3 regions of the Rhodoferax sp. SPJ21 genome follow, and region 3 is predicted to be linked to each of the others. Evidence: riboswitches for the same ligand, from Rfam matches in the RefSeq annotation. Region 3 holds a riboswitch; each other region holds the start of a gene.

Region 1 (7,176 bases), on a different contig from region 3:
AGGGCACCGAGTTTGAGTCGCTGACCCTGGAGGAAATCATCAAGAAGTCCAGCGGCGGCATCTACAACAACTCCGCTCAAATCTGGAACCACACCTTCTTCTGGAATTGCATGAAGCCCCAAGGCGGCGGCGAACCCAGCGGCGCGCTGGCCACGGCCATCAACGCCAAGTTTGGCTCCTACGCAGCCTTCAAGGAAGCCTTCGTCAAGTCCGCCGTGGGCAACTTTGGCTCCGGCTGGACCTGGCTGGTGAAGAAGCCTGACGGCTCGGTAGACATCGTCAACACCGGTGCAGCTGGCACCCCCTTGACCACCGCCGACAAAGCGCTGCTGACTGTGGACGTGTGGGAACACGCCTATTACATCGACTACCGCAATATGCGTCCCAAGTTTGTCGAAACCTTCCTCGACAAGCTGGTGAACTGGGAATTCGCGGAAAAGAATTTCGCCTGAGCTTTCTAGAGCTCAAGAAAAAGCCCGTCGTTGACGGGCTTTTTTTATTTGGCCAACTCGAAGGGCTTGCCGCTGAGTTTGCTGCCGGCCTTGATGCCTTTTTTGGCGAACCAGCCCACATTCATTTCCAGCACATAACGCACCGGTTTTTCGGAGCAGTGGGAGTCAGTGGTTTGCGGCTTCATGTCAGCCAGATTTACGATGGTGCCGTGGTCGTCGATGAAGGCGGCAGTCAGTGGCAGGATGGTGTTCTTCATCCAGAAGCACTGCGTGGCGGGCTGCTCGAACACAAACAGCATGCCTTCCTGCTGTGGCATTTCCTTGCGAAACATCAGACCGATCTCGCGCTGCTGCGGGGTTAGTGCCAGCTGGGTATCGATCTGGTAGATGCCTGCGGTCAAGTTGACGCGGGGCAGATCAGTTTGCGGCGCATCTTGCGCGGATGCCGTGCCCAGCGAGGCACAGGCCAGGGCCAGGGATAGCCAGAGGGTAGAGGTAAGATTTTTCATCGGTGGCACAGGGGGTAATGGGATCGGGAGCTGTCAGCTCTGGCATTCTGGCATGCCTGTGTATCGCAGCAGTCAGCACAGCGCATGGTTTACATACGTCGGCGCCAAAGCAAAAAAGCCCCGAACTTGCGTGCGGGGCTTTTAGCTGGCTCCTCAACCTGGGCTCGAACCAGGGACCTACGGATTAACAGTCCGGCGCTCTACCAACTGAGCTATTGAGGAATATCGGGTGTATCAGCCTTGGTGGCTGAAATAAAAAGGGCTTACGGATTGGCGTAAGCCCTTTTGCAAAATTCTGGCTCCTCAACCTGGGCTCGAACCAGGGACCTACGGATTAACAGTCCGGCGCTCTACCAACTGAGCTATTGAGGAATATGACAGACTTAAATTATAGCGTCAGTTTTTTGGATTTTGCAAGCGAGCAGCTTTTTAACGCAAAAAGTTCACTCCAGGCCCAGCGGGCCGTGTATGGCCTGGCGTAAAGATGCTGCTGCACTCTCCGGGTTGGGGGCGGCGGTAATTGCGCGCACCACGGCTATCGAGCCGACTCCGCTGGCCAGCACGGCGGGCAAGCGTTCACTGTCTATGCCGCCAATGGCTACCAGTGGATAGTCGCGCAGCAGCGAGGCATAGGCGGCCAGGCGGGCCGTGCCTTGGGGCGCAGTGGCCATTTTTTTCAGCGTGGTGGGGAACACTGCACCCAGTGCGATGTAGCTGGGGCTGACGCGGTCTGCGCGCAGCATTTCGGCATAGCCATGGGTGCTGATGCCCAGGCGCAGGCCGGCGCTGCGAATGGCATGCAAATCGTCGGCGCTCAGCAGGTCCAGGTCTTCCTGGCCCAGGTGGACCCCGTAGGCGCCGGCCTGGATGGCCTGCTGCCAGTGGTCGTTGATGAACAGCAGGGCGGGTGTGCCTTGCACGGCAACTACTGCGGCCTGGACTTCGCGCCGAATGGCGTCGGCGTCTTCGGACTTGAAGCGCAGCTGCACCGTGGGTACGCCGGCACTGGCCATGCGGCCGACCCAGGCGGCGTCGGGCAGGACTGCGTACAGGCCCAGCTGGCGCGGGCATGGCGCAAAAGTCTGTTCGCGTGGCCAGGGAGCCAGGCCGAAGTCTTCTGGTGCGGTGGGCCAGTCGCTGGTGTTGCCGGCGCGCGCAGCCTGGGCTTGCCAGGCCTGGGCGATGCAATGGGCGTCAGTCGGGATGAAGCCTAGTTGCAGAGCTGCACTCAGGCTGGCGTCAAATACCGCGTCGCTGGTGGGCAGCGCCATGGCGCTATGGTGGTCCAGGATGCTTTGGGTGAGGGCAGAGTGCATATGGACTTATTCCTGTGCGTGGTGCCAGAACGGCGTGCCCAGCACCGGCGTGCTGGGTTGGGCGGCTTGCTGTTCCAGCATGGCGCCGGCCAGGAATGCGCTGCGCCCAGCGGCCACCGCATCGGCAAATGCCCCGGCCATGGTGACGGGGTCTTGGGCCAGGGCCACGGCGGTGTTCAGCAGCACGCCGTCATAGCCCCATTCCATGACCTGACAGGCATGCGAAGGGCGACCCAGGCCGGCATCGACCAGCAGCGGCACGCTCAGGCGTTCGCGCAGCACCTGCATGGCGTAGGGGTTGATCGGGCCCTTGCCCGTGCCTATGGGCGCGGCCCAGGGCATGACGGCCTGGCAGCCCACGTCTACCAGGCGTTGGCACAGCACAAGGTCCTCGGTGCAATAGGGCAGTACCTTGAAGCCGTCCTTGATGAGGCGGCTGGCGGCCTCCACCAGGTTCAAGGTGTCGGGTTGCAGGGTGTAGTCGTCGCCTATCAGTTCCAGCTTGATCCAGGGTGTGTCGAACACCTCGCGTGCCATGTGGGAGGTGGTGATGGCTTCTTGCAGGCCGTGGCAGCCGGCGGTGTTGGGCAGCACCGGCACCCCGGTTTGCCGTAGTAGTTCCCAGAAGCCATTGGGGCTTTTGTCCTGTCCGCCCAGGTTCTGGCGGCGCAGCGAGGCGGTCAGCATGGCCGGGCGGGCGCGGGTGATGGCGTCGGCCATGGTGCTGGGCGAGGGGTAGCGGGAGGTGCCCAGCAGCAGGCGGCTGGCGAAGCTTTCGCCGTACAGGATGAGAGGGTCGTGGGACATGGTGTCAGCCTCCGGTGACGGGGTGGATGATTTCTATGCTGTCGGCCTCGGCCAGCACCGTGTGCGGGTGCTGCGCGCGCGGCACAAAGGCCTTGTTGACGGCGGCGGCAAACGGCGGCTGCGCCTGCATCTGCGCCAGCGCGTCGGCCAGCGTGGTGCCTGCGGGCAAAGTCTGGGGGATGTTATTGATGGTGACGTTCATGCTTCTTCTATCGCCAGGTCGAATTGCGCTGCCAGCGCGGACGTGCCGTGCTGCACCAGCTCCAGCACCACGTCCAGCATGGCGGGTGCGATCAGGAAGCCGTGGCGGTACAGGCCGTTGATTTGCAGCGTGCGCGGCTTGATGCGCCGGATCGCGGGCAGGTTGTTGGGCAGGGTGGGGCGGCACTGGGTGGCGCTTTCCACGATGCGCGCCTCGCCAAATCCGCTGTGCACGCTGTAGGCTGCGCTCAGTAGCTCCAGGCTGGAGCGCACGCTCATGGGCGACATATCGTCGGATTCGATCTCGGTGGCTCCCACGACAAATACGTTGCCGGGTTTGGGGGCGATGTACAGCGGATAGCGCGGGTGTACCAGGCGCACCGGGCGCTGCAGCTCTACGCCCGGTGCGTGCAAGCGTAGCACTTCGCCGCGCACCGCGCGCAGGGCCGGCCATTGTTCGCTTGCACCCAGGCCACGGCAGTCAAACACCCAGTCGCTGTGGACATCTTCTGGCTGGCGCGGGCAGTGCCAGTGCATGGTGACACCCGCCTGTTGCAATTGCAGTAGCAAGGCATTGAGTAAGCCTCGGTTGTCCAGTTGGCCTTCACCGGGCAGCAGTAGGCCCTGGCTGAAGCGGTTGCCGATGGTGGGCTCCAGCGTGGCGATGGCTGCGGCATCCAGCTGTTGCGGTGCGGGCAGGCTGGGTAGCTGCTGACAGGTGGCGGCGAGTTGCTGGCCAAAGCGGCTGGCCTCGGAGGCATCTTGTCGGTGCCAGAGTATCAACGTGCCGTTGCGCTGGAAGAACACCGGCGTGTCCAGTTCGGCCATCAGTTCCGGCCAGCGCGTGAGCCCATGCTGGCCCATTTGCACCACGCTGGTTTCGGTGATGGCCGATTCGGCCAGCGGCGCGAGCATGGCAGCGGCCACACGGGCGGCAGCGCCCTCTGCCTCGGGTCCGCCGGCCTCAAAGACCTGCACAGCGTGGCCCGCGCGTGCCAGCGCCAGGGCCAGCAAGCGGCCCATCAGGCCTGCGCCAAGAATGGTGGTGGAGAGTGGGGTGGCCAAGGTGTCGTCCGATTGCAAAAACTCAACATGGGACGAAACGAGGCGCTGTCGTTGATAGAAACTTCCCACGCCAGCATGATCTGGATCGGGTATGAGGGTTTTTCTCAGTCTGGATCGCGTACCAGACACCCCTGTTTCATCCGCAAGCCCGGATTACATCACATCGCTGGCCCGATAATTTCGGCATGACTATTTCTGACTCTTCTCCCCGCTATCTGCGCCTGTTGTCCATTGCCGGCTCTGACAGCGGCGGTGGCGCGGGCATCCAGGCCGATTTGAAAACCTTTGCGGCGCTGGGCTGCTACGGGATGACGGCGCTGGCCGCGTTGACCGCACAGAACACCCGGGGTGTGACCGCCATCCACCCGGTGCCGGCATCCTTCTTGAAGGCCCAGTTGCAGGCGGTGCTGGACGATATCGGTGCTGACGCGGTGAAGATCGGCATGCTGCATTCACCCGAGATGGTGGAGGTGGTGGCCTGGGCCATAGACCAGTACCAGCTGCAACGCGTGGTGCTGGACCCGGTGATGGTGGCTACCAGCGGTGACCGCTTGATGGCGGTTGAGACCGTGCAGGTGCTGGTGGACCAGCTGTTTCCCCGCGCCACCGTGGTCACGCCGAACCTGGACGAAGCGGCCCTGCTGTTGGGCCGCAGTGTGGATACGGTGCAGACGCTGGAGCCGGCCGTGGCGGATTTGCTGGCGCTGGGTGCGCCCGCTGTGCTGCTCAAGGGTGGTCACCTGCCGGGCGATACCGTGGTGGACTTGCTTGGCCAGCGCGACGGCAGCCGCCAGCCCTGGCACTCGGCCCGCATTGCTACGCACAACGGCCACGGCACGGGTTGCACGCTGTCGTCTGCGATCGCGGTGTATCTAGCCCAGGGTTTGGCGTTGACGGAGGCTGTGGGCCAGGCCCGGGCTTATATCCGTGGCGCGATACAAGCCGGCGCCCATGTGCACACAGGGCAGGGCCATGGGCCTTTGAACCACGGCTTCGCTCCCCTGCCCATGCAGGTGCTGGCTGCGTGAGAATTTATAAGAAATAGGGCTGTAGCGCAGGTTTTACCTGCGCAAGCAGCTCTCTTTTCTATAGCGCGTAGGTAATGCGTAAAGGCCGCGTCAACCAGGCCACGAAGAACACCAGGGCCAGCGTGGGTAGGGCGGCGCCGAACTGTGGTGCGCAGTTGGTTAGCAGGTGGTAGACCGCAATGCCGGCTATCCACAACAGGGCTGCGCTGGGCTCCACCAGGCGTTGCGACGCGGTGGTCGTGCCTTGCGACAAGCGGCCCAAAATCACGCCGTACAGTGGCACAAAAACCGAGCTCAGCAAGGTCAAAAATGGCTCCAGACTGTGCATGGGCAGCACCAGTGCCAGGCCGGTGCAGGCCACGGCCAGCAGCAGGCCCCAACGCCGTACGCTCCACCACGGTGCCAGGCTGTGGGCCGAGACCGAGCCTGAGTACACGTCGCCATAGGCGTTGTCGATTTCGTCCACCAGGACCAGGCCCAGGGCTAGCAGCCCACCCTGGGCCAGCAGCAGCGCGGTGACCAGGTCGGTATCGGGGCCGGCCACGGTGACCACCATCACACCTAGCGCGTAGCACCAGATATTCGCCAGCGCATAGCCCAGCCAGGTGCCGCTCATTGCGCTGCGGCCTTGGCGGCCATGGCGCGCATAGTCGGCCACCAGTGGCAGCCAGGACACGGGCATGGCTATCACAAGGTCCATGGCCGACAGCAGGCCCATGCTGCCGTCGCCTGGCCGGGTCCAGAAGGCGTGCAGGTCAGACTCCATCAGTTTGCGGCCGAACTGCCAGCTCAGCCACAGCAGCGACAGCACCACCAGCGGCAGGCCGTAGCGGCTGATGAATTTGCGCACCAGGGTCAACATGGAACCTGCCATCAGCGCGGTCAGCAGTGCGCCCCACAGCAGGGTGACCAGCAGGGTGCCTTGGTTGCCTTGCGGCATCCATCCGAAATGCTCCTTGGCAATGGCCAAGGTACCGTCGCGCATCACCACCAGTTCAAACGCGGTCCAGCCCAGCAGTTGCACAATGTTCAGAACTACCGGCAGGCGTGCAAAGCCGCTGCCATAGGTGGCGTGCATCAGGCCTGCGCTGGACAGGCCGCTGTCGCAGCCAATGCGCGCCGTCCAGGCCAGCAGGCCGGAGCCGACGAGGGAGCCCAGCACAATTGCCAGCACGGCATCGCGCGTGCCGACGGCGGGTACCAGATAGGCGCCGATCTGCATCACCAGCAGGCCAACCCCCAGGCTGAACCAGAGTGCGGCATGGGCCGACCAGCCGAAGACGCGCTGCGCCTGCGGTATCGGCGTTAAGGCCTCGTTATTGAAAAAGGATGGCTGAGCCATGTGTTCGCTCCATACAAATGATGCTGGTCTGTGGGGCCTGTAGCTCGCGGGCCAGTGCTGGCGCAGGGACGCAGGATTTTATCGTGGCGCCACCTTGTGGTGCATGGGGCGTTTGGCGCAGGTGTTAGCTGCTTAATGTGCTATTAATTTTGTAGCGATACAATCTGCGGCTGTTTTTGGGCCGGTGCGCGGTGCGCCGGCTCGAGCATTCTTACCCCACATCCCTGAATACTATGGACGCTTTCATCCGCCCCTGGCAGTTTGTTTTCTGCGCATTGCTCGGCCTGACCGGCAGTGCGATGGCCCAGACCGCCACCGACAGTGCAGACCAGCCCCACCGTTGGCGTATCGAGTTCAGCCCGCACACCACCCACTACAGCTACAACCCGGAGCACCGCCCGGTGCATTTGCTGGGCCTGGAGCGTGAGTCCACCGCCGACAACAGCTTTTACGGAC
Region 2 (7,176 bases), 1.1 Mb from region 3:
CCCAGCAGCGGGGCCAGCGCGAGCGCATCGAGTTCTACGATCTGCGTGTGCGCGAATGCAGCACCCGGCTGGAGCGCGAGTTCCAGGCGGGCGAGCAGGGCCAGGAAGTGTGGCCGCAGGTCAAGCTGCACTACATCAGCCTGCTGGTAGACCACCACCAGCCCGAGCTGGCCGAGACCTTCTTCAACTCGGTCACCACCAAGATACTGCACCGTAGCTACTTCCATAACGGCTTCATTTTTGTGCGCCCTGCGGTCAGCACCGAGTACATCGAGAACGACCCTGCGGAGAAGCGCCCCACCTGGCGCGCATACTACCCATCGCGCGACACCATGGGTGAGGTACTGCAGCGCATGGTGCAGGATTTTGAGTTGCGCCGCCCGTTCGACGACCTGGCGCGCGACTGCGGCCATGTGCTGCAGGCGCTGCTGCAACAACTGGGCGAGTTCACGCTGCGCGCCAACTTCCAGTTCCAGGTGCTGTCGGGCCTGTTCTTCCGCAACAAGGGCGCGTATGTGTGCGGCAAGGTGATCAACGGCTTCAACGCGCTGCCGTTTGCACTGCCCATTCTGTACAACGCCCAGGGCCAACTGGTGATAGATGCCGCGCTGTTTGGCGAAGATGACATGCTGCGCCTGTTCAGCTTTGCGCGCGCCTACTTCATGGTGGAGATGGAAATCCCCAGCGCCTATGTGCAGTTCTTGCGCAGCATGATGCCGCGCAAACCGCGCAATGAAATCTACAACGCGCTAGGCCTGGCCAAGCAGGGCAAGACCCTGTTCTACCGCGACCTGCTGCAGCACCAGCGCCACTCCAGCGACCAGTTCCGCATCGCGCCCGGCATCAAGGGCATGGTGATGCTGGTGTTCGATTTGCCCTCTTTCCCCTATGTGTTCAAGCTCATCAAGGACTACTTTCCCCCGCAGAAGGACACCAGCCGCGAGCAGATCCAGTCCAAGTACCAGTTGGTGAAACACCATGACCGCGTGGGCCGCATGGCCGACACGCTGGAATACAGCGGCGTGGCCTTTCCGCGCGACCGCTTCTCCGACGACCTGGTTGCAGAAATCGAAAAGTTCGCGCCCAGCCAGATGGAGATCCGCGACCGGGATGGCGACGGCCAGCTGGAGGTCATCCTAAAGCACGTCTACATCGAACGCCGCATGATCCCGCTGAACATCTATCTGCAGGAAGCGTTTGACCAGGGGCCGAACGACCCGCGTGCCCGTGCACAGATCGAGCGCGTAGTGATCGAGTACGGCAACGCCATCAAGGACCTGGTGGCCGCCAACATCTTCCCGGGCGACATGCTGTGGAAAAACTTTGGCGTGACCCGCCACGGCAAGGTGGTGTTCTACGACTACGACGAGATCGAATACCTGACCGACTGCAACTTCCGCAAAGTGCCCGAGCCGCGCAACGAAGAAGACGAGATGAGCGGCGAGGTCTGGTACAGCGTGGGTCCCAAGGATGTGTTCCCAGAGACCTTTGCGCCGTTTTTACTGGGTAACCCCGCCGTGCGCGAAGTCTTCATGAAGCACCACGCTGACCTGCTGGACGCCGGCTTCTGGCAAGCCCACAAGGAGCGCATCCAGGCTGGTCATGTGTTTGATGTGTTCCCGTACGAGCAGGACAAGCGGTTTGGAAGCTGAGGTGGCTAAAATGGCTAAAGCCAACTGAAGGAGCTGAGCCATGCAAGTTACCGCGACTGAAGCCAAGAACCGCTTCGGCTACGTCTGCGCGCAAGCCAAAACAGAGCCCGTTTTTGTGGAAAAAGACGGCCGCATTGACAGCGTGATCTTGTCGGCCCAGGACTTTGAGGCGCTGAAGGCTGCGAGCCAAAGCAAGACCCTGGCCCAGCGGCAAAAGTCTTTCAACCAAACCCATAAAGCCTGGATTGACGAACAGAACGCCCGTTTTGAAAAGCAAGGCCTGTGGTGTGACGACCTGCGGGTTTGGTAATGCAGTATGACGTGTACCCCAACCCCAGCCCGCGCATGCGGGATGTCTACCCCTATGTGGTGGATGTCCAAAGTGATTTGTTGAAAGCCTTGGCCACGCGCATGGTGGTTCCGTTGGCCATCACCAGCCTGCCGTCCAGCAGCTTGCCGCGCCGCCTGTGCCCGCTGCTGCAGGTCAAGGGCCAAACTTTGATGCTGGTGCCGTTTGAGGCAGCACCGTTGGACAAGCGGCATCTCAAGTCCAAAGTTGTTGCGGTGCGAGACCGTGCGGACGATATTGTTGCCGCGATGGATGCTGTCTTGAGCGGTATCTAGTACGCAGCTGTTCATGTGTTTGTCGTACACTCCGCGCTGCCCGGGGTGTGCAGTTAGCTGCGCTGAGATGGAAATCCAAACCCGCGAACTTGATCTGGTTCATACCAGCGTAAGAAGAGCTTGACGATGCTGTCCCTTTGCGGGGCGGTGTCGTCTCACCACCCATCATGGGTGTTCTCCTTGGGAGTTTGCGCGGTCTGGCTGCGCTTTCGGGCTCCCACTTCCAAAGGAGAACCCACCATGAACGCGCCCGATAAATTCGTCCAGCTGCTCAACTACGCCTGCGACCCCCTGCCTGCCTCCACCAAGCGCTACATCCAGGGCAGCCGCCCCGACCTGCGCGTGCCGGTACGCGAGATTCTGCAAAGCAACGGCGAAACCGTGGCGGTGTACGACACCTCCGGCCCCTATACCGACCCGCAAGCCCAAATCGACGTGCGCGCCGGCCTGCAAGCCCTACGCGCAGGCTGGATCGAGTCGCGTGGCGATTCTGAGGCCTATGCCGCCCGCATCCGCAAGGCGCTGGACGACGGCCGCCAAAGCGAAGAGCACGACGCCCTGCAACTGCTGCGCGCCCAGGCCGCCGGTCTGCAGCGCACGCCCCGCCGCGCCAAGGCGGGTGCCAACGTGTCGCAGATGCACTACGCACGCAAAGGCATCATCACCCCCGAGATGGAATTCGTCGCCCTGCGCGAGAACCAGAAGCTGGAATGGATGGAGCAGTACGCCGCGAATACCGAGCGCGACCAGCGCTTGGCCGGCAACAGCTTTGGCGCCAGCATCCCCAAGGTGGTGACACCCGAGTTCGTGCGCTCCGAAGTGGCCCGTGGCCGCGCCGTGATCCCGCTGAACATCAACCACCCCGAAGTCGAGCCCATGGCCATCGGCCGCAACTTCCTGGTGAAGATCAACGCCAATATTGGCAACAGCGCCGTCACCTCCAGCATTGAAGAAGAAGTTGAAAAACTCGTCTGGGCGATCCGCTGGGGCGCGGACACGGTGATGGACTTGTCCACCGGCAAGAACATCCACACCACGCGCGACTGGATCATCCGCAACTCGCCCGTGCCTATCGGCACCGTGCCGATCTACCAGGCGCTGGAAAAGGTGGGCGGCATCGCCGAAGACCTGACCTGGGAAATCTTCCGCGACACGCTGATCGAACAGGCTGAGCAGGGCGTGGACTACTTCACCGTGCATGCCGGTGTACGCCTGCCCTTCATCCACCTCACTGCCAACCGCATGACCGGCATCGTCTCGCGTGGCGGCTCCATCATGGCCAAGTGGTGCATCGCGCACCACAAAGAGAATTTCATCTACACCCACTTCGATGAAATGACCGAGATCCTGAAGGCTTACGACGTCAGCTATTCGCTGGGTGACGGCCTGCGCCCCGGCTCCGGTGCGGACGCGAATGACGAAGCCCAGTTCGCCGAGCTGCGCACCCTGGGCGAGCTGACGCAGAAGGCCTGGGAGCAAGATGTGCAGGTGATGATCGAAGGCCCCGGCCACGTGCCCATGCACATGGTGCAGGCCAATATGACCGAGCAGCTTAAGCACTGCCACGAAGCGCCGTTCTACACCCTGGGCCCACTGACCACCGACATCGCCCCTGGCTACGACCACATCACCAGCGGCATTGGCGCGGCCATGATCGGCTGGTTCGGCACCGCCATGCTGTGCTACGTGACTCCCAAGGAACATCTGGGCCTGCCTGACCGTGACGACGTGAAGACCGGCATCATCACCTACAAGATCGCCGCCCATGCCGCCGACGTGGCCAAGGGCCACCCCGGTGCCCGCTATCGCGACGACGCGCTGTCCAAGGCCCGCTTCGAGTTCCGCTGGATGGACCAGTTCAACCTGTCGCTGGACCCGGAAACCGCCAAGAAATTCCACGACGAAACCCTGCCCAAGGACTCGGCCAAGGTGGCGCATTTCTGCTCCATGTGCGGTCCGAAGTTCTGCTCGATGAAGATCACCCAGGAAGTGCGCGAATACGCCAAGAACCTGGGCGTCAGCGAGGAAGAGGCCGCGCTGCAAGGCATGCAGGACAAGTCCGAGGAGTTCAAGTCCGGCGGTGGCGAAATCTATGTGCCGGTGAACGGCGTGATCCCGATTGTGCAAGCGTAATGCTATAAATAAAATAGCTGCTAACGACCAATATATAAGCGCTAGCGGCTGTTTTTATTCGCAACTAGACGGCTGCCCCCTTAGCCCAGGCTGCCACCTCCGTTGACGTGCAGCACCTCGCCCGTCAGATAGGGATTGGTCAGCGCAAACAGGGCGGCATCGGCCAGGTCTGCAGGGCTGCCAATGCGGCGCGCGGGCAGGCTGCTGGCCAGGCTTGCAAAGAAGGCGCTGCGGCTGGCTTCGTCCATGAAGGCCCAGCCTTCGGTGTCCACCACGCCGGGCGAAATGGCGTTGACGCGCACAGGGGCCAGCTCTACCGCCAACGCCCGCACCAGGCCTTCCACGCCTGCGTTCAGAGCCGACACCATGGCCGTGCCAGGCGCAGGGCGGTCGGCGGCCAGACCAGAAAACAGCAGGATGGAGCCGCCCGGCTGTAACTGCGGCAGGCCAAACTGCACCAGGTGCACCGGCCCCCAGAACTTGCCTGCCAGCATGCGCTCAATCGCATCGCGCGGCATGCTGGCCAGGGGGCTGTAGGTCAGGTCGGCAGCGGTAGACACAAAGTAGTCAAACGCGCCCAGCGTCTGGAACCCAGCGGCTGCGGAGGCCGCATCGCCCAGGTCCATGGAAACGGTGGCCACACTACCGCCCAGGCGCTGGCGGGCATCGGCCAGCTTGGCCTGCGAGCGGCCCAGAATGGTGACGCGTGCGCCGCGCTCAAGTGCCAATGCGGCAACGGCAAAGCCGATGCCCGAGCTGCCACCGGCGATGGCAATGTGTTTGTGGGTGATGTCCATATTCATACTCCTGCTTGGTTAAATGCACCCCGTGCCGGATGGATAGACCGAACGGCAGGGGCTAGACGTGTGGCCAAAATAGCCGCGAAAAAAAGAGGCACCAGGCCCACCCACATGGGCATCTGGGGTGAATGCGTGCTGGCGATACCGCCTGCCACCGAGCCCACGGCAATGCCCAGGTTGAAGGCCGCGATGTTCATGCCCGAGGCCAGCTCCGGGCTGCCCACCGGGTTGTGCTGTGCGGCGACCAGCACGGTTTTTTGCAGCACCGGCACCGCCCCAAACGATGCCAGGCCCCAGACCACCATCACTACCGCCATGGCCAGGGCCGATGCCGCGCCCAGGGCTGCGCCCAGCAGCGCCAGCGCCAGTCCACCGACCACGCACAGCGCGGCGCTGCGGCTGCCCACCCGGTCTACAAATCGGCCTCCCAGGGTGTTGCCCACCGCCGCGCTGACCCCGTACAGGGCAAACATGCCGGTGATGCCCTGGGCTCCCAAATGGGTGCTCTGCGCCAGCAGTACCGCGATGTAGGTGAAGCCAGTGAACGAGCCCGCATAGGCAAGGGCGGTGGTGGCGACGGGCATTAATGTGGGCAGGTTAGACACCGTGGCCCAGACGCCGGGCCGACTTTGGCCCGCCGATGCGAGCAATCCGGTGCTGGCCGGAGCCCACCGCAGCAGTGCTATTGCGCTCACCGCAGACAGCAGTGCGATGGCGGCAAAAATGAACTGCCAGCGCACGGTGCCGCTGGCCAGCGTGCCCAGCGGCACACCCAGTACCAGTGCCAGCGTCAGCCCGCCAAACACGGTGGCAATGGCCTGGCCGCTGCGGGCAGGCCCGGCAGTGCTGGCGGCGGTGGATGCGGCCAGCGCCAGCACCACGCCGTGCATCAGCCCCGCCAGCAAGCGGCTGCCCAGCAGCAAGGGCAAGGAGTTGCTCAGGGCCGTGACCGCATTGCCCACGGCAAACAGCAGCATGCTGACCGCCAGCACCCGCCGCCGGGGCGCGGAGGCCAGCCAGGCGCTCAACACCGGTGCGCCGATGCTGACTCCGATGGCGTACACGCCCACCACCAAACCGACCGCGCCCAGACCCAGGCCGGTGCCCGCGGCCATGGCGGGCACCAGGCTGACCGCCACGAATTCGGCAAAGCCGAGGGCAAAAGTACAAGCGCTTAACGTGATAAGGGCTAGCAAAGCAGGCGACATACAGGCTCCAGGGGATAAGAGCTCGTATCGTATTTTCTTGCCTGTAAGTTGATAATCCATTGAATTAAAGAAACACTATTGCAGGATTGCAAATATGGGAAGCTTGAACGGCCTGCTGGAATTTGTGGCGGTGGTGGAGCGCGGCACCTTTACCGGGGCGGCGCGGCAGATGGGGGTGTCGGTGTCCCACATCAGCCGCCAGATCGCCGAGCTGGAGGGCCGTCTGGCCGCGCAGCTATTTGTGCGCACCACCCGGCAGATGCAGCTGACCGAACCCGGTCGGCGTTTGTTCGACACCAGCCAGCCGCTACTGCAAGAGCTGCTGCGGGCGCAAGATATCGTGCTGGACACACAGGACGTGGTGGAGGGCCGCCTGCGCATCAGCCTGGCGGGCAAGCTTGCCGAAGAGCAACTGGTTCCGCTGCTGACGCGGTTTTGCACCGAGCACCCGCTGGTGCAGCTAGAGCTGGACGTATCGGCCCGTAACGTGGACCTGTTGGCCGAGGGCTTTCACCTGGCGGTGCGCATGGGGCCGCTGGAGAGCAGCAGCTCCCTGGTCGCCACCCGCCTGCTGTCCGTGCCGCTGTGGGTGCTGGCCAGTCCGGCCCTGCTGCGCAGCCTGTCGCCCATCCGCACCCCGGCCGACCTGCCCCCCGAATGGTGTTTGCCCCTGTTGCAGCGGCCCTGGGACTTTGTGCAAGGCGCGCAGCGTGCCAGCGTACAACCCGCCGGGCGCTTTGCCAGCAACAGCGGGGCGGC
Region 3 (7,176 bases):
TCTTCCGGCGGGCTGGTGGCGGGGGCTGTGGCGTTCGCTGCGGCGGCTACTGCGGCAGCGGCTGCGCGGGGTGCTGCCAGGGCCGCGTCCACAGCGCGGCGCACGGCCTGGTGGACTTCGCGGCTGTCGCGAAAGCGCACCTCGATCTTGGTGGGGTGCACGTTCACGTCCACCCGGGTCGGGTCGATCTCCACATACAGCGCATATACCGGCTGGCGCTGGCCGTGCAGCACGTCTTCATAGGCGCTGCGGGCGGCATGGGTGATGACCTTGTCGCGCACAAAGCGGCCGTTGACGTAAGCAAACTGCTGGTCGGGCCGGGCCCGCGCCGCATCAGGAATGCCGACCCGGCCCCAGACGCGTACCGCCTGGCTGCCGTCGTCGCGCATGGAGCTCTGGTGGTCTACCGCCACAGAGCGTTCGGTGAAGTCGTCGCCCAGCACGTCGCGCAGGCGTTCGGTCAGCGCGGCTATGTTCTGGGGGGAAGGGCAGGCGCGCCACTGCTCGACCAGTTTGCCTTCGTGCCAGATGGCAAAGCCTACGTCAGGCCGGGCCAGCGCATGGCGGCGCACGGCTTCTACGCAGTGGGCCAGCTCGGTGGCGTCGGTCTTCAAAAACTTGCGGCGGGCCGGGGTGCTGAAGAACAGCTCTTTGACCTCCACCGTGGTGCCGGTGCTGCGCGCCACGGGCTTGAGTTCGCCGCTGCGGCCGTCCAATAAAAATGCATTCGGTTGGCCGCTGGCGCGCGAGGATATTGCCATGTCAGCTATGGAGTTGATAGCGGCCAGGGCTTCGCCACGGAAACCCATGGTGCCCACGGATTCCAGCTCGTGTAGGTCGCGGATCTTGCTGGTGGCGTGGCGCTTCAGGGCGATGGGCAGCTCTTCCATGGGGATGCCGCCGCCATCGTCTTCCACCGCAATCAGCCGCACGCCGCCGGCCAGCAGGCGCAGCGTGATCTGGGTGGCCCCGGCGTCCAGCGCGTTATCGACCAGCTCGCGCACCACCGAGGCGGGGCGCTCCACCACTTCGCCGGCGGCGATCTGGCTGATGAGTTCATCGGGCAGCTCGCGGATCACGCGGCGGGGACTGGGGGACAGCAGGGGGGAGGAGATGGATGCGTTCACCGGATGATTTTAGAGGGCGCGGTTGGCCCGTAGCCGCTGTGCGGATTTGCGTGCAACTACAGCCATAAGTCCTGGCTGCTGGCCAGTTCCAGTCCGCGCCTTTGCATGTCCTGCAAAAACATTTCGTGCTGCAGCTGGAAGCCGCCCACCGGGCTCATGCAGTCGGTCAGCAGCACGATGCGCTGGGGTTTGTGGCGTGCCAGGTGGTCCACGATGTGCTCGGTGGTGGCGCGCACGCAGTGGCTGCTGGCCTCGCCGGCAATCAGCAGGGTATCGGCCTGGTCCATGGCGGCCATCAGCGTGTGGTTCAGGCCGGTGGCTTCGTCCTGCGCGTCGGGCACCTCGGCCATGACTGCGCTGTAGTGCTCGGTCCAGGGGTTGCTGCCCTTGCTTAGCTTGGTGACGCTACGGCCCTGCTGGTCTTCCCAGTCGTTGTAGGCGGCGTGCACATCGGCGTGTACGTTGTGGCCCCAGGTGCCGATCTCGCAGTGCACTGGCCAGACCATCAGGGTGTAGCGCCCGCGCGCTTCGAGCGCGTCCAGATAGGCCAGGCTGCGGCCCAGGTGCGCCGGGTCACGTGGCCGGTACAGGCCGGCGTTCACGTCCGCGGCCGTGATGGTGGTAAACGGCGCGACGGCATTGCCGTCGCCCTGCAGCCAGAACGTAGGGTGGGCAATGTCCAGCCTGTGGTGCGAGTCCAGTGTGACGGTGATGTCCGACAGCCGGGCCGCATATTCGCGGATGAAGGCTGCCAGCCGCTGCATGTCGGCATGGGCGCCGGTGACCGGCAGGGCAGGGGTGCCGCAAGCGTCTGGGGGGAGATCGCAAAAATCGTTTTGGGGGTCGATGATGAGCAGATGGGTGTGGCGTGTCATGGCTGTCTTCCGTTTGTCTTGCGATGCTGGTGATAATCAGCGCCCATGGACATTCTGATGCAACTTCTCGACTTCATTCTGCACGTGGACAAGCACCTGCAGGCTTTTGTAAGCAATTACGGCATGTGGGTTTACGCCCTGCTGTTTCTGATCATTTTTGTGGAGACCGGCGTTGTCGTGATGCCGTTCCTGCCGGGTGACTCGCTGCTGTTTGTGGTGGGCGCCATGTGCGGTGTGGGGCTGATGTCCTACCCGCTGTCGGTCGGCCTGCTGCTGGCCGCGGCCATTTTGGGCAACCAGAGCAATTACGCCATTGGTCGCTATCTGGGCCCCAAAGTGTTTCAGTGGGAAGACTCGCGCTTTTTCAACAAAAAGGCCTTCAACCAGGCCCATGGGTTCTACGAGCGCTATGGCGGCCTGACCCTGGTGGCTGCGCGCTTCATGCCGTTTCTGCGCACCTTCGCACCGTTTGTGGCGGGCGTGGCGGTGATGAACCGGGCCAAGTTTGTATTTTTTGACGTGCTGGGCGGCGTGCTGTGGGTGGTGGGCATCGTCACCATCGGCTACTTCTTTGGCAATTTCCCCTGGGTCAAGCAGCACCTGGACAAGATCATCTGGGCCATGATTCTGGTGCCCACTGCCATCGTGGCGATCGGCGCCCTGAAGGGCCGTATGGCCGCCAAGGCCTGATACCCCATCTGCCTAAATTTTGGGCACTGCAAGCTTTGTCTTTATAAATCAAAGACTTAGCTTGCATATACAAACGCTTGCCGAACTTATCCACATGTTTGTCCAGTGCCAGCAGGGAGAACTTTTTGCCTCAGCGCTTTTTTGCAATGCGACGGTAAAAAACTTGTCGGGCTACAGCGTGGCGGAGCTGTTTTAGGTTAGGTATTTTGTTCTCAGACGGGCCCAGGCAGGCCATACAAAGCGTTTCTGAGGATCTGCCTAAAAATTAGGCATCGTAAGCTTTGTCTTTATGAATCAAAGACTTAGCCTGCATATACAAACGCTTTCCCGGCTTATCCACAAGTTTGTCCAGCGCCAGCAGGGAGAACTCTACAATCCCACGCTTCACCGGGGGTGCCTGCTGCAATGCGGGCTGAGAAATACCCCACACACCTGATCTGGGTCATGCCAGCGTAGGGAGCGTGATGGGGCTGCGGCCTTCCATGCGCCCCTTGCTGGCGCATTGAAAGGCATGCATGTTCCACCGCCGCGCTTCTGCTTCTAGTACACGCCGTACGTTCATCGGGGCCGCCACCGCGCTGGCCGCTCTCTGCAGCTTCCCCGCTCTGGCGGCCAACAATGAACTGCGCGTGTTGGTGCACAGTTCTTTCGATCTGCCCAAGCCCTTGCTGGCCCAGTTCGAGGCCGATGCCGGTGTCAAGCTCAGCCTGATCAAGGCCGGTGACGCCGGTGAAATGTTGAACAAGCTGATACTGACCCGCGCACAACCGATTGCGGATGTGGTGTTTGGCCTGGACAACGCGCTGGTCGCCAAGGCCCAGGCCGCCAAGGTGCTGGAGCCCGTAACCTTTACCAAGGGCTCGCCGGTGGCCCAGGTGGGCGCGAATGTGGTGGCGGTGGACTATGGCTTTGTCACGCTGAATTTTGACAAGGCCGCCTTCGCCAAGAGCGGCCTGGCCTTGCCCAAGACGCTGGAGGATCTGGCCCAGCCAGCCTACCGCAACCTACTGGTGGTGCCTAACCCTGCCACCTCCAGCCCCGGCTACGCTTTTTTGCTGGCCACGGTGGCCGGTATGGGGGAAGAAAAAGCCTTTGACTGGTGGGGCCGCATGCGCGCCAACGGCGTGAAGGTGGTGAAGGGCTGGACCGAGGCCTACTACACCGAATTCAGCCGCAACGGCGGCAGCCGCCCCCTGGTGGTGAGCTATGCCACCAGCCCGGCGGCTGAGGTGTTCTACAGCAAGGAAAAGATCAGCGAATCGCCCACCGCCAACCTGTTCCTCAAAGGCGGCGTGTTCCGCCAAGTTGAGGGTGTGGCCCTGGTCGCGGGTGGCGGGCAGCGCGAAGCCGCCGCCAAATTCATACGCTTCATGCGCGCTGGCACGGTGCAGCAAGCCCTGCAAACCAGTATGTGGATGTACCCGGTGGAGGCCCACACGCCCCTGGCCGATGTGATGCGCCATGCGGTCGAGCCCACCGCGTTTGACAGCCTGCCCGCCGACACCATTGCCGACAAGGGAACGGCCTGGGTCGCCCGCTGGACGCAGGTGGTTCTGAAATAGTGGCCTGAACTAGTGACTATTACCCGCCGCCAGAGCTTGCTGGCAGCGCTGCCGCTGCTGTGCCTGGCGGTGCTGCTGGTGGCGCCGGTGCTGCGCCTGGGCTTCGAAGGCTTCTGGGGAGATCTGGCCACCGGGCCCGCGCCGTCGCTGTGGGCGGTTTGGACTGACCCGTATCTGCGCTGGCGCGTGCTGTGGTCGCTGCTGCAGGCGGGTGCCACCTGCGCGGCGGCGTTGCTGCTGGGCCTGCCCGTGGCCTGGGTGCTGGCGCGCTGGGAGTTTGCTGGGCGCCGCCTGGTTTTGCGGCTGCTGATGTTGCCCTTCGTGGTGCCCACCTTGGTGGCCGCCGTGGGCGTGCTGGCGCTGTGGGGGCCGCATGGCCTGCTGAGCAATGCCTTGGGGCTGGCGCTACAGGACACACCCTGGCTGCTGCTGTATGGCAATTTGTTTTTCAACCTGTGCGTGGTGGTGCGCGCAGGGGTGGATGCGCTGGAGCAGGTCAATGCCCAGCGCGTGGCCGCCGCCCGCAGCCTGGGTGCCAGCCCGTGGCGGGCCTTCTGGCGCGTGGAGTGGCCGGCAATCGCACCCTGGCTGGCGTCCAGCCTGTGCCTGGTGTTCTTGTACTGCTTTGCCGGTTTTGGCCTGGCCCTGGTATTGGGTGGCCAGCGCTATGCGACGGTGGAGGTGGAGATTTACAGCCTGGTCGCGCATGAGCTGCAGCTGGCCCCGGCCAGCCTGTTGGCGCTGTGGATGCTGCTGCTGACCGGCGCTGTGGCCTGGGGTTATGCCGCCCTTGAAAAACGCCTGGCCACGCCCGGTCGTGTGCAGCCCATGGCGCGCCGCCGCCCCAGCCGGCCCGTGCATTGGCTGGGCCTGTGCGGTGCGTGTGCGGTGCTGGTGTTTTTCTGCGCCGCTCCCATTGCAGCCATTTTGTGGCGCGCGGTGCACGCGGGCTGGCAGACCTGGGCGGTGCTGCTGGAGGCCGATACCCTGGCTGCGCTGTGGAACACCTTGCGCTTTTCGGCCGTCGCGCTGCTGCTGGCTACCGTGCTGGGGCTTTTGCATGCCTTGGCGGCGCAGCAGTCGCTGGCGATGCGCGCGGCGGCTTTCTTGCCGTTTGTGGTGTCGCCTATCACCGTGGCCTTTGGCCTGCTGCTGTTGTACCCGCAGTGGACCGCCAGCCTGGCGCTGCTACTCTGTGCCTACGCGGTACTGGCTTACCCCTTTATCGCCAAGTCCCTCGCGGCCGCTTTGGACAGCCTGCCCGCGCATGTCTCCCAGGCGGCGCGCAGCCTGGGTGCCAGCCCCTGGCGGTTGTTCTGGCGTGTCACGCTGCCGCTGGTGGCGCCTGCGCTGCGCCGGGGCATGGCGTTTGCGGCCGCCACGGCGCTCGGCGAATTTGCCGTCACCCTGTTTCTATCTCGCCCCGAATGGGCCACGCTGACCACCTTGATTTACCAGCGCCTGGGCCGGCCCGGTGCGGCCAACGGCGACGCGGCGCTGGTGCTGGCCTGCCTGCTGATGGCGCTGGCCTTGGCGGCGTTTGCGTTGATCGAAGGCCCGCGACGGGCCGAACCCACCCATCCTCCCCATGCTTGAACTGCAATCCATCACCAAACACTATGGCGCGCGCTTGCTGGCCGACCAGCTCAGCCTGCAGGTGGCCGAGGGCGAAATCGTGGCCCTGCTGGGCCCGTCGGGCAGCGGCAAAAGCACGCTTTTGAAAATGGCGGCCGGGCTGGAAGAGGCCGAGTCCGGCAGTGTCTGGTTCGACGCGCAGGACATCACCCGGCTGCCACCCGAGCGGCGCGGCTTTGCCCTGATGTTCCAGGACTTTGCGCTGTTCCCGCACCTGGATGTGCGCGACAACGTGGCTTTCGGCCTGGTGGAGCAGCGGGTGAAAAAGGCCGAGGCCCGCCAGCGCGCCGAGGCCATGCTGGCGCGCTTCGGCCTGGCCAGCCACGCCCGCCACCGCGTATGGACCTTGTCCGGCGGCGAGCAGCAGCGTGTGGCCCTGGCCCGTGCCCTCATCACCGCGCCGCGCGCCTTGCTGCTGGACGAGCCGTTTTCTGCGCTGGATGCGGCTTTGCGCCAGGGCTTACAGGCCGAGTTTCGCCAGCGCATCTTCGAAGCTGGTATGGCCGCCGTGCTGGTGACGCACGACGAGGCCGAAGCCCGTGCCATGGCCACGCGCGGCCTGCGCCTGGTGGATGGGCGTTTGCAGAGTTTGTGGTAATTGCTATTGATTCAATAGCTGCTTGCGCATGATTTACCTGCGCTAGAGGCTGATTTCACCTACAACCCGGTTGCGGCCGGCATGCTTTGCCTGGTACAGGGCATGGTCTGCGCGTTTGACCGCATCTTCGAAGCTTTCCTGCTCGCGCATCAGTGCAATGCCCAGTGAGGCCGTGATGTTCAGGCTATGGGTCTGGCAGCTCACGGGGTGGTCCGCGATGGCGCGGCGTATACGCTCCGCACGAGCCTGCAGACCATCCATCTGCACACCGGGCAGTACGCATAAAAACTCTTCTCCACCCCAGCGGGCCAGGCTGTCCGACGCCCGCAGCTGGGAGGTCATCCTGCCCACTATGGCCACCAGCACCTGGTCGCCCGCGTCGTGCCCGTGCTGGTCGTTGACCTTCTTGAAATGGTCGGCATCGACCATGATCACGCCCAGCGGGCGGCTGCTGTTGCTGTTGGCCGGGCCACGCGCACCGGCACTACTGTAGCGTTCAGACAGGGCGCGCCGGTTCAGACAGTGGGTTAAGGGGTCGTGGGATGCCAGGTGTTCTACCTCCTCGACCAGGCGTGTCAGCTCTTTGTTCTTTTGCGTCACCTCCTCGGCGAGTTTTTGCATTTCGAAGTGGTTGAGGATCTGTTTTTTCTGCAACTGCCGGGAAGAGAAGCCGTAAACCTGGACCATTC

The links. A riboswitch is a leader RNA that binds a small molecule or an ion and turns the genes downstream of it on or off. The one in region 3 is predicted to bind thiamine pyrophosphate.
Region 1: another riboswitch for thiamine pyrophosphate. It lies ahead of AC4BBN_RS17095 (FAD-dependent oxidoreductase); the one in region 3 lies ahead of AC4BBN_RS00640 (thiamine ABC transporter substrate-binding protein).
Region 2: another riboswitch for thiamine pyrophosphate. It lies ahead of thiC (phosphomethylpyrimidine synthase ThiC); the one in region 3 lies ahead of AC4BBN_RS00640 (thiamine ABC transporter substrate-binding protein).

The regions. Positions count from the first base shown of each region.
Region 1 covers NZ_JBYZMO010000003.1:388,960-396,135, reverse strand. Annotated here, with positions in the region: gene AC4BBN_RS17130 (superoxide dismutase) at 1-452, shown strand, start outside; gene AC4BBN_RS17125 (DUF192 domain-containing protein) at 497-961, opposite strand; tRNA gene AC4BBN_RS17120 (tRNA-Asn) at 1,108-1,183, opposite strand; tRNA gene AC4BBN_RS17115 (tRNA-Asn) at 1,258-1,333, opposite strand; gene thiE (thiamine phosphate synthase) at 1,405-2,277, opposite strand; gene AC4BBN_RS17105 (thiazole synthase) at 2,284-3,084, opposite strand; gene thiS (sulfur carrier protein ThiS) at 3,089-3,286, opposite strand; gene AC4BBN_RS17095 (FAD-dependent oxidoreductase) at 3,283-4,350, opposite strand; TPP riboswitch at 4,396-4,493, opposite strand; gene thiD (bifunctional hydroxymethylpyrimidine kinase/phosphomethylpyrimidine kinase) at 4,536-5,378, shown strand; gene AC4BBN_RS17085 (purine-cytosine permease family protein) at 5,437-6,720, opposite strand; gene AC4BBN_RS17080 (hypothetical protein) at 6,954-7,176, shown strand, end outside.
Region 2 covers NZ_JBYZMO010000001.1:1,278,734-1,285,909, reverse strand. Annotated here, with positions in the region: gene aceK (bifunctional isocitrate dehydrogenase kinase/phosphatase) at 1-1,652, shown strand, start outside; gene AC4BBN_RS05855 (prevent-host-death protein) at 1,693-1,962, shown strand; gene AC4BBN_RS05850 (CcdB family protein) at 1,962-2,276, shown strand; TPP riboswitch at 2,308-2,410, shown strand; gene thiC (phosphomethylpyrimidine synthase ThiC) at 2,517-4,409, shown strand; gene AC4BBN_RS05840 (SDR family oxidoreductase) at 4,490-5,206, opposite strand; gene AC4BBN_RS05835 (MFS transporter) at 5,209-6,417, opposite strand; gene AC4BBN_RS05830 (LysR family transcriptional regulator) at 6,512-7,176, shown strand, end outside.
Region 3 covers NZ_JBYZMO010000001.1:154,898-162,073, reverse strand. Annotated here, with positions in the region: gene mutL (DNA mismatch repair endonuclease MutL) at 1-1,127, opposite strand, end outside; gene AC4BBN_RS00650 (cysteine hydrolase family protein) at 1,184-2,002, opposite strand; gene AC4BBN_RS00645 (VTT domain-containing protein) at 2,048-2,692, shown strand; TPP riboswitch at 3,072-3,169, shown strand; gene AC4BBN_RS00640 (thiamine ABC transporter substrate-binding protein) at 3,208-4,254, shown strand; gene AC4BBN_RS00635 (ABC transporter permease) at 4,267-5,850, shown strand; gene AC4BBN_RS00630 (ABC transporter ATP-binding protein) at 5,843-6,487, shown strand; gene AC4BBN_RS00625 (GGDEF domain-containing protein) at 6,530-7,176, opposite strand, start outside.